DNA from 2 places in the Nocardioides sp. P86 genome. Region 1 is predicted to be linked to the other one. Evidence: predicted binding sites of a transcription regulator. Region 1 holds the regulator's gene; the other holds the start of a gene.
The links. The regulator LexA, encoded in region 1, represses DNA repair genes until DNA is damaged. The targets are predictions, from matches to a motif close to TCGAACANNTGTTCGA.
Positions count from the first base shown of each region.

Region 2: the regulator LexA is predicted to act here: its motif matches at 4,362-4,377, upstream of M3673_RS10295 (HNH endonuclease signature motif containing protein).

Region 1 covers NZ_JAMAYE010000001.1:1,180,725-1,187,722, reverse strand. The annotation lists gene M3673_RS05555 (alkaline phosphatase D family protein) at 1-1,704, opposite strand, end outside; gene M3673_RS05550 (MXAN_6640 family putative metalloprotease) at 1,824-3,506, opposite strand; gene lexA (transcriptional repressor LexA) at 3,640-4,416, opposite strand; gene M3673_RS05540 (LysM peptidoglycan-binding domain-containing protein) at 4,787-5,116, shown strand; gene M3673_RS05535 (hypothetical protein) at 5,254-5,622, opposite strand; gene M3673_RS05530 (mismatch-specific DNA-glycosylase) at 5,739-6,242, shown strand; gene M3673_RS05525 (alcohol dehydrogenase catalytic domain-containing protein) at 6,247-6,998, opposite strand, start outside.
Region 2 covers NZ_JAMAYE010000002.1:585,187-592,184, reverse strand. The annotation lists gene M3673_RS10315 (endo alpha-1,4 polygalactosaminidase) at 134-1,006, shown strand; gene M3673_RS10310 (CGNR zinc finger domain-containing protein) at 1,056-1,592, opposite strand; gene M3673_RS10305 (DMT family transporter) at 1,631-2,611, shown strand; gene M3673_RS10300 (HAMP domain-containing sensor histidine kinase) at 2,684-4,093, shown strand; gene M3673_RS10295 (HNH endonuclease signature motif containing protein) at 4,391-6,031, shown strand; gene M3673_RS10290 (AI-2E family transporter) at 6,061-6,998, opposite strand, start outside.

The sequences.
Region 1 (6,998 bases):
GGGGGCGTCGACCTGCTCGATCCGGCTGGTGCCGGCGGCGGTGGCGAAGGAGACCGACCAGGTGATCGCGGTGTCGCGGTCGTCGCGGGCCCCGATGACGTACCAGTCCATCTGGGCGCGGGCGGGGGTGACGTCGAGGACCGAGAAGCCGTGGTCGTCGAAGTCGAGGTACTTGATGTGGCGGTTGTTGGCCAGGATGACCTGCTCGACCAGGGTGGAGGTGGTGTCCGGCGGGGTGCCGGTGATGTCCTTGAGGTTGTTGGAGGTCACCGAGGTGCACACGAACTCCACACCCAGGGAGTCGCCGACCACCGGGTAGGTGGAGGTGTCGAGCGGCAGCTCGCAGGCCCAGGCGGAGTGGATGTCGCCGGTGAGGAACACGGTGTCCTTCACCTGGTGGTCGTCGAGGTGGGTCAGCACCTCACGGCGGTCGGCGGTGTAGCCGTCCCACTGGTCGACGTTGTAGGGCGCACCGTCGCCGGGCAGCAGCCCCGTCACGTCGTTGACCGGCTGGACCAGCGCGTCGGGCAGGTCGGCGAAGGTCACTGGCGCGATCATCACCGGGTTGCCGATGACCTTCCACTGCGGCCGGTGGTCGCGGCTGAGGGAGTCCTTGAGCCAGGCCATCTGGCGCGCGCCCGTGATCGTGCGGTCGGGGTCGCTCACGGCCGGGTCGACCGCCGGCGTGGCCACCTGCTGGTCCCGGTAGGTGCGCAGGTCGAGCATGCTGATCTCCAGCAGCGTGCCGAAGCGCAGCCGCCGGAAGAGCCGGGCGCCGTCGCCCAGCGCGGCCGTGCCGTCCAGGCGCACGGGCATCCACTCGTCGTAGGCGCGGTGGGCGCGGGCCCGCCGGCGCCGGTAGTCGCCCTCACCGCCCTCGCCGGTGCCGGGGGTGTGGTTCTCCGCCCCGCCCCGCCACTGGTCGTTGGTGACCTCGTGGTCGTCCCAGGTGACGATCCAGGCGTAGCGGGCGTGGGCGTCCTGGAGGTCGGGGTCCTGCTTGTACTGCGCGTGGCGTTGGCGGTAGTCGGCCAGCGAGACCATCTCGTGGTCGGGCACGTGGCGGCGCACGTCGACGTTGTCCGCGCCCATGCCGTACTCACCGGGGCCGTACTCGTAGAGGTAGTCGCCGAGGTGCACGATCGCGTGCAGGTCCTCGCGCGCGGCGAGCCCGCGGTAGGCGGAGAAGAAGCCGGCCTGGAGGTTGGCGCACGACACCACGCCGAAGCGGAGGTGGTCGGGGGAGGCCTGGGGCGCGGGAGCGGTGCGGGTGCGACCGGTGCGACTGGCCTGGCCGTCGAGGCGGAAGCGGTAGTAGTAGTCGGTCGCCGGGCGCAGGCCGGTGGCGTCGACCTTGACGGTGTGGTCGCGGCTGGGCCCGGTGCGCACACGTCCGCGGCGCACCACGCGGCGGAAGCGGGGGTCGGTGGCGACCTCCCAGACCACCTCGACGGAGGGGCCCCGGCCCGAGCCGGGGGTGCTGCCCGGGGTCGGGGTGACCCGGGTCCACAGCACCACGGCGTCGGGCAGCGGGTCGCCGGAGGCGACCCCGTGGCGGAAGACGCGGGCGCGGCGCGCCGCGGGCCGCGAGGGGGCCGCGGTGGCGCGGTCGGCGCCGACGCGCAGGCCGAGGGCGCCGACGCCGACCGCGCCCCCGGCCAGGACCGTACGCCGGCGCGGGGCCGGGCCGGTCGAGTCAGGCACGGGGGAGGACTGCGGGGTGGTCTCGCTCGTGGTCACGTCTCGTTCAACGACGCGGTGGCGGCGCCGTGACGGCCTCGCGGCTACCCGCACCGATCGTTCACCTGCCGGGCGCGGTCCCGTCACCCGGCAGGGACGGCCCTCCCGGTGAGGGTGAAGCGGAGCCCGTCGTCGACCGGGCGACCACCGCAGGGCCACGTGCTCGTCCCGCCGTTGCTGCAGTTGCGGTAGCGGGCGCTGCCGTTGACCAGCGTGACCTCGACGTAGGAGGTGCGGGCCGAGGAGAAGCCGACCCGGGTGACGGCGTCGCCGGCGCGGTCGAGCCGCAGGACCCGGGTGGAGGGGGTGCCGGAGGTGGGCACGACGGTGACGACCGCCGCAGAGCCGCGCGTCGGTGACGGCAGGTCGAGGGACAGCCGCAGCCGCCAGCCGCCCCCGAGGCCGGCGCCCGGGGTGAAGCGCTGGCTGGCGCTGCTGAGGTGGTCGAGGTAGACCCGCTGGGCGCCCACGGAGCGCTTCGAGCCCGTCAGGGTCGTGCGCTTCCACAGCGGGGTCTTGGGGTAGGACTGCGCCCTGCCCTCGGCGTAGGCGCGGCCGGGACGCAGGTTGGCGTCGGCGAAGCGGGCGAAGGACTCGCTCAGGGACACGTCGTGCTGGCGGCGCAGCACCTGCTCGACGGCCTGGGTGGAGTACTCGTCACGGTCGCCGGCGGCGGCGCCGGCGCGCTCCCAGATCGTGCGCACCAGCACGGGCAGTCCGCCGACCGCGGCGGGGTGGCGCTCGGTGAGGTGGCGGAAGAAGATCCAGTCGCCGTAGACCGCGAGGTCCTCGTCGCGGTCCATCGACTGCCGCGGGTGGGAGAGCGGGCTGTCGGCGAGGTACTGCACGTTGTCGTCGACGGAGTCGAAGAGCTCGTCCTCGGCCCAGGTGGCGGTGGCCTCGATGAGCCAGCCGTCCTCGCCGGCGTCGTAGGCGTACTGGACGGCGTGGAAGTACTCGTGCGCCGCGGTCACCTGGAGGTTCTCGGTCGGCAGGTTCGTGGGGAACTGCCCGGTGCGGTAGTCGTTGTCGAGCACGCAGTAGGCGGGCACGTCGCGCGCGTCGTCGGGCACGTCGTCGTCGGAGGTGCAGTAGCCGTAGAAGCCCATGCTGCCGACGTCGCCCAGGTAGACGTCGGTGCGGGCGTCGCCGCCCTTGGCGCCGTCGGGCAGCGGCGTGCGGTAGCCCGCGCCGGCGTAGGTGTCGTGCACGTCCTGGAGCGTCGAGAGTGCGAAGTCGACGTAGTCCGGGACGCCGTTGCCCGCACCACCGGCGCCCCCGCTCGCGTCCTTGGCCGGCACGTTGTTGCCCGAGGCGCCGCCGACGACGTAGTGCACGCACAGGTCGTCGGTGCAGATGCGCCGCACGGCGTCGCCCTCGTAGTCGAGGTAGCCGTCACCGCGCCTGTCGGTCGGCCGGGCGAGGTAGGCCGCGGCCTCCGCGCGGTCGTCGGGGGAGAGGGCGTCCATGCTCAGCGCGAGGTCGCGCAGCGCACCCGTGAGGTCGGCCTCGCCGGCCTGCGCCAGGGTCTGCTGGGCCTCCGCGGGGCTGGTCGCCGGGTCGACCAGCGTCTCGACCACCTGGAGGGCCGCGAGGGCCTGCTCGTCCGGCGTCCCGGTCTCGTCCGGGCCCGGCAGTCCAGGCATCCCCGGGAGCCCGGGCACCCCGGGGAGGTCGACCTGGGGGGCTGCGACGGCCGTGCCGGGCAGGACCGGGACGCACAGGGCGCCCGCGAGGAGCAGGGCGGACAGGGGACGAAGGCGCACGTCGGGCACTCCAGTGGGTCGAGGGTTCCGGCTGTCCGTCCAGGCTCTCACGGGTCGCCGACACGCACGCCGGCCCGCCCTCCGTGGGGGAGGACGGGCCGGCGCCGGGTGTCCCGGGTGGGTGCGCCTCGGGCTAGACGCTGCGCAGGACGGCGGTGACGACGCCCAGGATCGTGGCGTGGGTGCCGTCGATCGGGTCGTAGGCCTCGTTGTGCGGCATCAGCCAGACCTGGCCGTTCTTGCGCTGCAGGGTCTTCACGGTCGCCTCGCCGTCGATGAGGGCGGCGACGATGGTGCCGTTGTCGGCGGTCTGCTCCTTGCGGATGACGACGTAGTCGCCGCTGCAGATCGCCGCGTCGATCATCGAGTCGCCCACGACCTCGAGCAGGAAGAGCTGCCCCTCGCCGACGAGCTGCTTGGGCAGGGGGAAGACGTCCTGCACCTGCTCCTCGGCCAGGATCGGGCCGCCGGCCGCGATCCGGCCGACGACCGGGACGTAGGTGGCGGCCGGCACGGAGTCGCCGACCCCGGTCTCGTCGTAGCCGCTCTCCTCGGCCGCCGAGATCGACCGGCGTGCGGCCATCACCTCGGGCAGGAAGACCTCCAGCGCCCGGGGGCGGTTGGGGTCGCGCTTGAGGAAGCCCTTCTCCTCGAGCACCTTGAGCTGATGGGCGACGCTCGAGGTGCTGGTGAGGCCGACCGCGTTGCCGATCTCGCGCATGCTCGGCGGGTAGCCGCGCTTCTCGATCGCGTCGCGGATGGTGGCCAGCACCCGCAGCTGCCGCGGCGTGAGGCCGGTGGCGTTGGGCGCGCCGTCGGGCAGCTCGGTCACCGTGCCGTCCGCCGTGCCGCCGGTCGGGCCCTGCGTGGGACCGCCCCCGGTCCGCCCCCGGGTGTCCTTGGTCGCCATCGTCTGCCTCTCCGCTGGTCGGTGCCACCGATCGGTGTCGCTGGTCGCCCGGTCGGGCGATGTGCTCACCATGCCAGGAGGCCCCGAGGGTTTCAAACACCTGTTCGAACGGCGTGTCGGACCGTCCGCGCCGCTCCAGGGCAGCAGGTCCGGGCCTCCGTGTCGGGCCGGCGGTCGAACAGATGTTCGCTCGACCCCTTGTGCTGTTCGAACGCGTGATCTAACGTCGTACACATGTTCGATCGAACGTGTGGTCGAGCCGGTGCGCGACGGCGGTCCTCCAGGACTGTCGGTGGTCACCACTAGACATCACCTCGTCCACCTCGAGCTCCACCCCACGGCTGACCGCCCCCTTCCCCAGGAGGTCCCCATGAGCACCACGATCCAGCACCCCGCCGCATCCCGTGTCGCCACGCACCACGTGCGGCTGACCCGGCGTGGGCGACTCGTGGTGTTCACGCTCTCGCTCCTGGCCATCCTCGCCGTCGGCGTGTGGTTGGCCGCCGGGTCGGTGGCCACCTCCCAGGCGCAGCCCACCGAGGTGATCGTGGTCGGCACCGGCGAGACGCTGTGGGACATCGCGGCCGACGTCGCCGACGACGGTGACGTGCGCTCGACCATCGCCGAGATCCAGCAGCTCAACGACCTCGACGGCGGCATGGTCGCCGCGGGCCAGCGTCTGCGCATCCCGCTGGCGTGACCTCGGGCGCCGTCGTCGGCGCCCCCATCGACATCACCGGTCGCCTCGACCCCGGCCGGTGAGCAGCGGGGAAAGTGCAGGAGGGCGGGCCCCACCGGGCCCGCCCTCCTCTGCCGTCCAGGGGTGCTGCCGGCCGGTCAGCGCGCGGCGCGGCGCCCGCCGGGCGGGCGGGGCGCGGCCGGCTCGAGGTCCTCGCCGCCGCTGCCGTCCGGGGCGGCACCGGTCGGTGCGGTGGTGATGCCGAGCTCGCGGAGCAGGCGTGCCACCAGCAGGAGGCCCACGAAGAGGCACGCCACCGCTCCGACCGAGGCCAGGGCGAGGAACGCCCACGAGCCGGAGTCGCCGTCGCGGGCGGCGGTGCCGAAGTCGATCGCGGCGTAGACGAGGTAGCCCCAGGCCACGACGGCCGCCGTCACGGCCAGGGCCAGCGCCAGCAGGCGCGGGCGCAGCTGGCGGGGCGCCCGGGTGCCCTTGCGCGAGCCCGCTCGCTTGCCCGCTGTCGCCACGGGCTCATTCTGTCCGATCGGCAGGGACTTCGCAGCGCGACACCACCATCGCGTCGCGCCCGTCGACCCGAAGCCCTGACCCGGTGCCCTGACCCGGTGGCTGGCACGGTGGGGGCATGGAGGTCCTCCCCGACATCGTGGCCACGGAGCCGGCGATCGTGTTCTGCGGCCTGGCCGGCGCCGACTCGACCCGCACCCGGGAGCACTACTACGACTCGCCCGGCAACTCCTTCTGGGAGTCGATGCACCTGTCCGGTCTCTCGCCGCGTCGGTTGCGCCCGGAGGAGGACCGTGAAGTGGCCACCCTCGGTCTCGGCCTGACCGACCTGGTCGGCCACTGGGACCCGCGGTGGGTCGAGGTCGACGAGCTCGTCGCCAAGGTGGAGCGCTGGCGGCCCGACTGGCTGGCCTTCACCAGCAAGGGTGTCGCCCACGAGGCCGCGCGTGCGCTGGGTCGACGCGCGCACCCCCGTCTCGGCGCCCACGACTGGTACGTCGGGACCGCGCAGGTCTTCGTGCTGCCCGGGACGAGCGGGGCCAACCATCGTCGTGACTACGACGGTCGGCCCACGCGCGTCGCGTGGTGGCGCGAGCTGGCCCAGCTGGCCGGTCGCGCCTGAGTCGTCAGCCGACGGTGAGCACCATCCGGAAGCGGGCGTCGCCGGCCATCATCCGGGCGTAGGCCTCGTTCGCCTGCTCCAGCGGCATGGTCTCGATCTGCGCCTCGACGCCGGTGAGGGCGCTGAAGTTCAGGGTGTCCTCGCTGTCGGCCGCAGTACCCGAGGCGTGACCGGCCACGGAGCCGTTGATCGGGATGAGGGCGGCGGCCGGCACGGGGATCGGCTGCTCGGCCGCACCGACCACGACCAGCTCGCCGTCGACGCCCAGGCCGGGGATGGTCGAGGCGACGGCGTCGCCGTTGGTGACGGTGGAGAGCACGACGCGGGCGCCGCCGAGCTTGGCCAGCTCCTCGCCGGGGTCGGTGGCAGTGGAGTCGATGTAGGTGTGCGCGCCCAGGCCCAGGGCGAGGTCGGCCTTCTCGGTGCCGCGGGCGATGGCGGCGACGCGGAAGCCCATCTTGGCGGCGTACTGCACGCCGAGGTGGCCCAGGCCGCCGACGCCGAGCACGGCGACCAGGTCGCCGGGGCGCGCGCCCGTGCGGCGCAGGCCGTTGTAGGTCGTGACGCCTGCGCACATCAGGGGGGCGGCGAGCTCGGGGGCGAGCTCCTCGGGCATGGCGGCCATGGCCGCGGCGGGCACCAGCACGTAGTCGGCGTAGCCGCCGTCGCGCTGGACGCCGGGGATCTGGGTGTTCTCGCAGGCGATCAGCGCGCCCATCCGGCAGGGGCGGCACCAGCCGCAGGCTCCGCCGTACC
Region 2 (6,998 bases), on a different contig from region 1:
TTCGGGTCCGTCCCCCCCTCGGACGGGCGGGCCTCGCGCCCGCCTCGTCCTCCCCATCGGCCGTCGGGGTGGGGACCTGAGGCACGCCGACGGGCGACGGGATCCGGCGCGGCCCGCTGCTAGGTTGCCGCCCATGTCGCACCGTCCCCCCGCCCGGAGCCCCCGCGCGGCCGTGCCCCCGCTCCTCGTCGTGCTCCTCGTGCTCCTCGGTCTCACCGTCGGGCCCCTGCTCGCTGCCGCCCCGGGCGGCGCCTCGGGTGCGAGCACCGGCGCACCGACGGCGGGGGAGCGCACCGTCGAGGAGCCGTCGGCGCCCCCGGCGCTCCCGGCGGCGACCGACGTCGACTACCAGCTCGGCGGGGTCGACGAGGTGCCCGACCACGTGGGGATCGTCGTGCGCGACCGCACCGAGGAGCCGGCCGGGGTCTACGACGTCTGCTACGTCAACGGCTTCCAGACCCAGCCCGACGCGCGGCGCTTCTGGCGCGAGCGCTGGTCGCTGGTGCTCAAGGACGACCGGGGCCGTCCGGTCGTCGACTCGGCCTGGGGGGAGTGGCTGCTCGACCTGCGCACCGCCTCGAAGCGCGAGCGCGTGGCCCGCATCGTGGGGCGCTGGATCGACGGCTGCGCCCGCGACGGCTTCGAGGCCGTCGAGCTCGACAACCTCGACTCCTTCCTGCGCAGCGGCGGGCTGCTGCGACGGCCACAGAACCTCGCGCTCGCGTCGCTGCTCGTCGAGCGCGGCCACGCCGCCGGCCTGGCGGTGGCCCAGAAGAACCTCGCCGGCTACGACGGCACCCGCATCGGCTTCGACCTCGCGGTGGCCGAGGAGTGCGGACGCTACGACGAGTGCGACGCCTACACCGAGGTCTTCGGCGACCAGGTCGTGGTCGTGGAGTACCGCGACCGGGACTTCGAGGCGACCTGCGCCGGCTTCGGGGACGCGCTGCCGGTGGTGCGCCGCGACCGCCCGCTGCGACCGACCTACGACCCGCGGTGGTGCTGACCGGCCACCTGCCGCGTCCCCCTGCCCAGCCGGTCGACCAGCCGGTCGATCAGCCGTCGCTCTGGCGGGCGCGGTAGGCCGCGACGGCGTTGCGGTTGCCGCAGGTGGTCGAGCAGAAGCGGCGCGAGCGGTTGCGGGAGAGGTCGAGCACGACACCGTCGCAGTCCTCGTCGGCGCAGACGCCCAGCCGCGACATCTCGTCGGTGCGGATCACGTCGATCATCGCCATCGCGGTCTCGACGGTGATCCGGGTGACGAGCGGCGCGTCGGGCAGCACGGCGTGCACGTGCCAGTCGTAGGGCTCGTGCCGCACCAGCTGCGGCAGCGCCCGGGCCTCGCTCAGCATCGCGTTGACCAGCTCGACGGCGTGGTCGCGCTCGGCGGTCAGCAGCTCGCGCAGCACCGGCCGCAGCGCGCGCACGGCGTCGAGCTCGGCGCGCGTGCGGTCGTGGCGCCCGGAGTACTCGAAGTCGGCGAGGAACCGGTCGAGGTCGGCGACGCTCTCCAGCGTGTCGGGCGGCTCGGCGGAGTTGGCGAGCACCACGGCGGACTGGAGCGACATCTCGGTGTCATGGGCGAAAACCACGTTGACAGGTTACCCGACGGCCCGTAGCGTCATGGATCATGACGACGATGACTCATGACGCCACCCGGTCGGCCGGCGGTCCCGCCGGTGGCTCCCGCCTGGCGTCGGGGCTCGTGCTCGCCGTCGTCTCGGCGACCGCCTTCGGTGCCTCCGGCGCCCTGGCCCGGGGCCTGCTCGACACCGGGTGGACCCCGGGCTCGAGCGTGCTGGTGCGGGTGGGGCTGGCCGCCCTCGTGGTGCTGCCCTTCGGGCTGGCCTCGCTGCGCGGGCGGTGGTCGCTGCTGCGGCGCAACGCCGCGCTCGTGGTGACCTACGGCGTCCTCGCCGTGGCCGGTGCGCAGTTCTGCTACTTCTCCGCGGTGCAGCACATGCAGGTCGGGCCGGCGCTGCTCATCGAGTACACCGCGCCCGCGGCCGTGGTGGTGTGGCTCTGGCTGCGCCACGGCCAGCGCCCCGGGCCCGTCACGCTGGTGGGTGCGGCGCTCGCCGCCGCCGGCCTGGTGCTGGTGCTCGACCTGCTCTCCGGCGCCGACCTCAGCGTGGCGGGCGTGCTGTGGTCGCTGGGGGCGATGGTCGGGGCCGCGTCGTACTTCGTGATCTCCGCCGACGAGGGCAACGGGCTGCCTCCGCTGACCCTGGCCGCCGGCGGCCTGGTCGTCGGGGCGGCGGTCCTGGGCCTGCTGGGCCTGGTCGGTGTGCTGCCCATGGCCGGGTCGACGCGTCCGGTCACCTACGGCGGCACGACCGTCGACTGGTGGCTGCCGCTGCTGCTGCTCGGGCTGGTGACGGCCGCCCTGGCCTACACCACCGGCATCGCGGCCGGGCGTCGCCTGGGCTCGCGGCTGGCCTCCTTCGTCGCCCTCCTCGAGGTGCTCGCCGGTGTCGGCTTCGCCTGGCTGCTCCTCGACGAGCTGCCGCGCCCGGTGCAGCTGGCCGGCGGCCTGCTCATCCTGGCCGGCGTGGTGGCGGTCAAGCTCGGCGAGCGGGGCGTCGTCCGGGTCGAGCCGACGCCGGCCTGAGGCGACCCGGGGCGCGCGGGCCGGATCCGCAGATCGCCTGAAGCCCGCCGCCGGTCGACCTACGATGAGCGGGTGAGGACACCGGGGCGCCGTGACGGGGCCGCCACCGCCACCGCCACCGCCGCAGCCGGCGTGCCCGTCGATGCCTGGCTCGACGACGCGCTGGCCGTGGTGGGGTCACCGGTCGCCGACGGCACGGGCGACGTCGTCGTGCCGACCTCCGGTGTCGCGGCCGACGTCGACCCGGGCCGCGACGCCGAGCGTGCGGCGCTGCGCGCCGCGGAGGTACGTCGTTACCGCCTGCCCGAGCTGACCCGGCTCCCGGAGCTGCGCGCCATCGTGGAGCTCGCCGCGCAGGTCTGCGAGGCGCCGAGGGCGATGCTGACCTTCTTCACCGACTCCGAGATGCACCAGCTGGCCACCCACGGCTTCCGGGTCGGACCGGTCCCCAACCACGCCTCGGTGTGCCACCGCGTGCTCCACGACCCGGCACCGCTGATCGAGGCTGACCTGGCGGCGCAGGGGGAGTGGAGCGGCTACCCGGCCGTGGAGATGGACCCGCCCGCGCGGCTGTACGTCAGCCAGCAGCTGCGGACCCCTGCGGGCGTGCCCTTCGGCTCGCTCTGCGTCCTCGACTCCGCGCCGCGTGAGCTCGACGCCGCCCAGCGGGCCGCCGTGGCCAACCTGGCCGAGCGTGCCGTCGACGTCCTGGAGCTCGCCCTGCGCTCGCGACAGCTCGACGAGGCGCTCGCCGAGGTCAGTGCCTCGCGCGACGAGCTCGAGCGGTCGAACGCCCAGCTCGCGGCCTACGCCGGACAGGTCACCCACGACCTGCGCAACCCGCTCTCCGCGATCGCCGCCTCGCTGGAGCTGATGGAGGACGTGGTGGCCGAGGGTGGACCCGACGGGCCCGCACAGCTCAGCGCCCTGGTGGTGCGCGCGCGGCGCAGCGCCCACCGCATGGAGGCGCTCATCTCCGACGTGCTGTCCTTCGCGGGCATCGGCGGGGAGCTCGAGCTCACCGAGGTCTCCCTCGAGCGCCTGGTGGCCGAGGCGCGCGAGGACCTGGCGACCGAGCTGGAGGGCGCCTCGGTCGAGGTAGGCCCGTTGCCGCACGTCCGCGCCGACGCGGTGCAGCTGCGCGTGGTGCTCCAGAACCTCCTCGGCAACGCCGCCAAGTACGTCGCACCCGGCGCGACCGCCCGCGTCGAGGTGCGCACCGAGCCCGCGAGCGACCCGGGCTCGGTGCGGCTCGTGGTGGTCGACCACGGCCTGGGCGTCGCCGAGGCCGACCGCGACCGCGTCTTCAAGCCGCTCGAGCGCGTGCACACCACGGTGGCCGGCACCGGGATGGGTCTGGCCACCTGTCGGCGCGTCGTCGAGGCGCACGGCGGCGCGATCGGTCTCCGGGGCACTCCCGGCGGGGGCGCCACCGTGTGGCTCGAGCTGCCCGATGCCGTCCTGCCCGCCGCGGGGGTCTGACCCGCCGCCCGCCGGCGGTGGTCGAGGGCCGGCCGCCAGGACCGAGGTGGTCGAGGAGGGAGCGCCCGCGCCCCGGTGGTCGAGGAGGGAGCGCCAGCGACCGTCTCGAAACCACGGCCCCGCACGGTGGTTGAGGAGGGAGCGCCAGCGACCGTCTCGAAACCACGGCCCCGCACGGTGGTTGAGGAGGGAGCGCCAGCGACCGTCTCGAAACCACCCTCACGCGACAGCGCAAACCTCTCCACAGATCCTCCGGCAGACCTAGTCATCGAATGCGTGTTCGAATAAACTAGGCGCATGCTCCTCGACCTCGACACCACCGGCGCCGTGGTCGACATCGAGTCCCTCGAGGCCGACGACGTCTTGGAGTACGCCGCCGACACCGCCCGCTCCGTGCGCGCCGCCGAGCGTCGCACCCTGCGCGTCATGGCCCGCTGGGGTGCGCTGAACCCTGACCGGGCCTACGCGTGGTCGGTGCCCGGGATGATCCGCCGCGGCCTCGACGAGTTCGCCGCCGAACCCCTCGCCCTGGCCCTGGACATCTCCCCGGTCACCGCCGGCTGCAACCTGGCCGAGGTCATGGAGCTGGTCCACCGGCTGCCCCGCACCTGGGCGATGGTGGAGGACCTCACCCTCCCCGGCTGGCGTGCGCGGCGGATCGCCTCCCAGACCCAGGTGTTGAACGACACCGGGGCCGCGTTCGTGGACCGCAAGGTCGCCGCCCTCGGCCACCGCGCGCAGAGCCTGGGTGCGCGACGCATCGAGCTGTTCGTCGCAGAAGCCGCGGCCAGGCACGACCCCCACGCCCAGGCCGCGCTCGAGGAAAGAGCCCGCGGTGGGTGGAACGTGCGCCTCACCCACGACGTCGACCGCGGCTCCGCGTCCGGCACCTCGTGGTTGGAGGTGCTCGGTGACACCCAGGACCTCACCCGGTTCCACGACCTGATCTGCGCCACCGCCGCCGAGCTCGGCCGCCACCAGACCTCGACCGGAGCCGTGGTCGAGTCGTTGGAGGTCCGCAAGGCCCGCGCGATCGGGGTGATCACCGACCGCGCCCAAGGCCTCACCGCCCTCGACTCCGTCGAACCCACCACCGCCAAGGAACGGGTGGTCTACGTCCACCTGCGCCCCGAGGACCTCGCACGCGCCGAGACCCTCGCCGCCCTTGAAGCCACCCGCATGAGTGGAGAGGGGCCCCCGGCTCCCGAGGACCTGCCGCCACCGACCGATGTACCGGCCGAGGAGCCCCCGCCCGGCCCCCGGGACCTCCCCACCCCCACCGACCACGAGACCGTCCCCGCGGAGCAGGCCACGACCCCGGTGGCCGAGCAACGATCGCAGCGAGCGTCTCGAAGCCACCCCACCACCGACGAGCACCCAGTGCACGAGCCGCCCGCGGACGACCCGTACCGCACCACCGGACCCGACCTGCGCCCCACCCCGGTCCACCGCCACCACGAGACCAGCCACCTGTCCCAGATCGACCGCACCGGCCCACCACCGGGCACCGCGGTCGTCGAAGGCCTCGGGGTGGTCTCCACCACCACCCTGCGCCGCTGGCTCCTGGGCACCAAGGTGTTCGTGAGACCCGTCATCGACCTCGACCCCACCACCGCCGGAGCCGTCGACCGACACGACCCACCACCCTGGATGCGCGAACACGTCGTCATCCGTGACTCGAGATGCGTGTTCCCCGGCTGCACCGTGCCCTCACGCCGCTGCGACCTCGACCACATCACCCCCTACCGGCCCGTCGACCAGGGCGGGGAGTCGGGCCAGACCCACCCCTCGAACCTCGCGCCGCTGTGCCGCCACCACCACCGGCTCAAGACCACCGGCTCCGCAGGTTGCCCACCCTGGAGTTACCACCCGCATCCCGACGGCACCTACGCCTGGACCAACCCCCACGGCTGGACCACGCTCGTCCGCACCGGCTGAGCGGGGTGCGGCCCGGGGGACCGGTGGGGCTAGCGGGCGTCCTGGCGTCGTACGAAGACCTCGCGGGTCAGCATCAGCACCGCGGCCGCGGTGGGGATGGCCAGGAGCGCGCCCACCACGCCGAGCAGGGCGGCGCCCACCAGGGCGGCGATCACGGTGACGGCACCCGGGACGTCGACGGAGGAGGCCATGACCCGGGGGTAGATCACGTAGTTCTCGATCTGCTGGTAGACGACGTAGAAGACCACGCAGATCAGGCCGGTGCGCACGTCGGTGGCGAAGGCGATGGCGGTGACGATCGTGGCGCCGATCGTCGCGCCGATCATCGGGATGACGTCGAGCAGGGCCACGACGAAGGCGAGCGCCACGGCGTACTCGCCGAGGCCGACGGCGAAGAGGAAGACCAACGACGTGAGGCCCGCGCAGAGGGCGACGAGGAAGGCGCCCGACACGTAGCCCCCGATGCTGGCCACGATCCGGTCCCCGAGGCGGGTGACCCGGTCGCGACGCGAGGCGGGGGCCAGCTTGTAGAGCGCGCCCTTGGTGGTCTCCAGCGCGGAGAGGAAGTAGAGCGTCAGCACCAGCACGATGAAGAGGTTGAAGAGGGCGCCCAGCAGTGCGATGCCGAAGCCGAGCACGCCGCCGAACAGGCCCGTGACGAAGTCACCGCCGGCGACGTAGTCCTGGGCCTTCTCGACGATCTGGTACTCCTCGTCGAGCTTCTGGATCTTGGGGTTCTGCAGCAGCTGGTCGAACCACACCGGGGCGTTGGCGGTCAGCGAGGCGACCTGGTCGGTGATGACCGGCACGATCGCCACCACGAAGAGGGCGATGGCGCCGAGGAAGACCAAGGTCACCACCAGCACCGCCCACGAGCGGCGCAGCCCGCGGTGCTCGAAGAACTCCACCGCCGGGTTGAGGCCGGCGGCGATGAACAGCGCGACCACCACCAGCAGCAGCGTGGAGC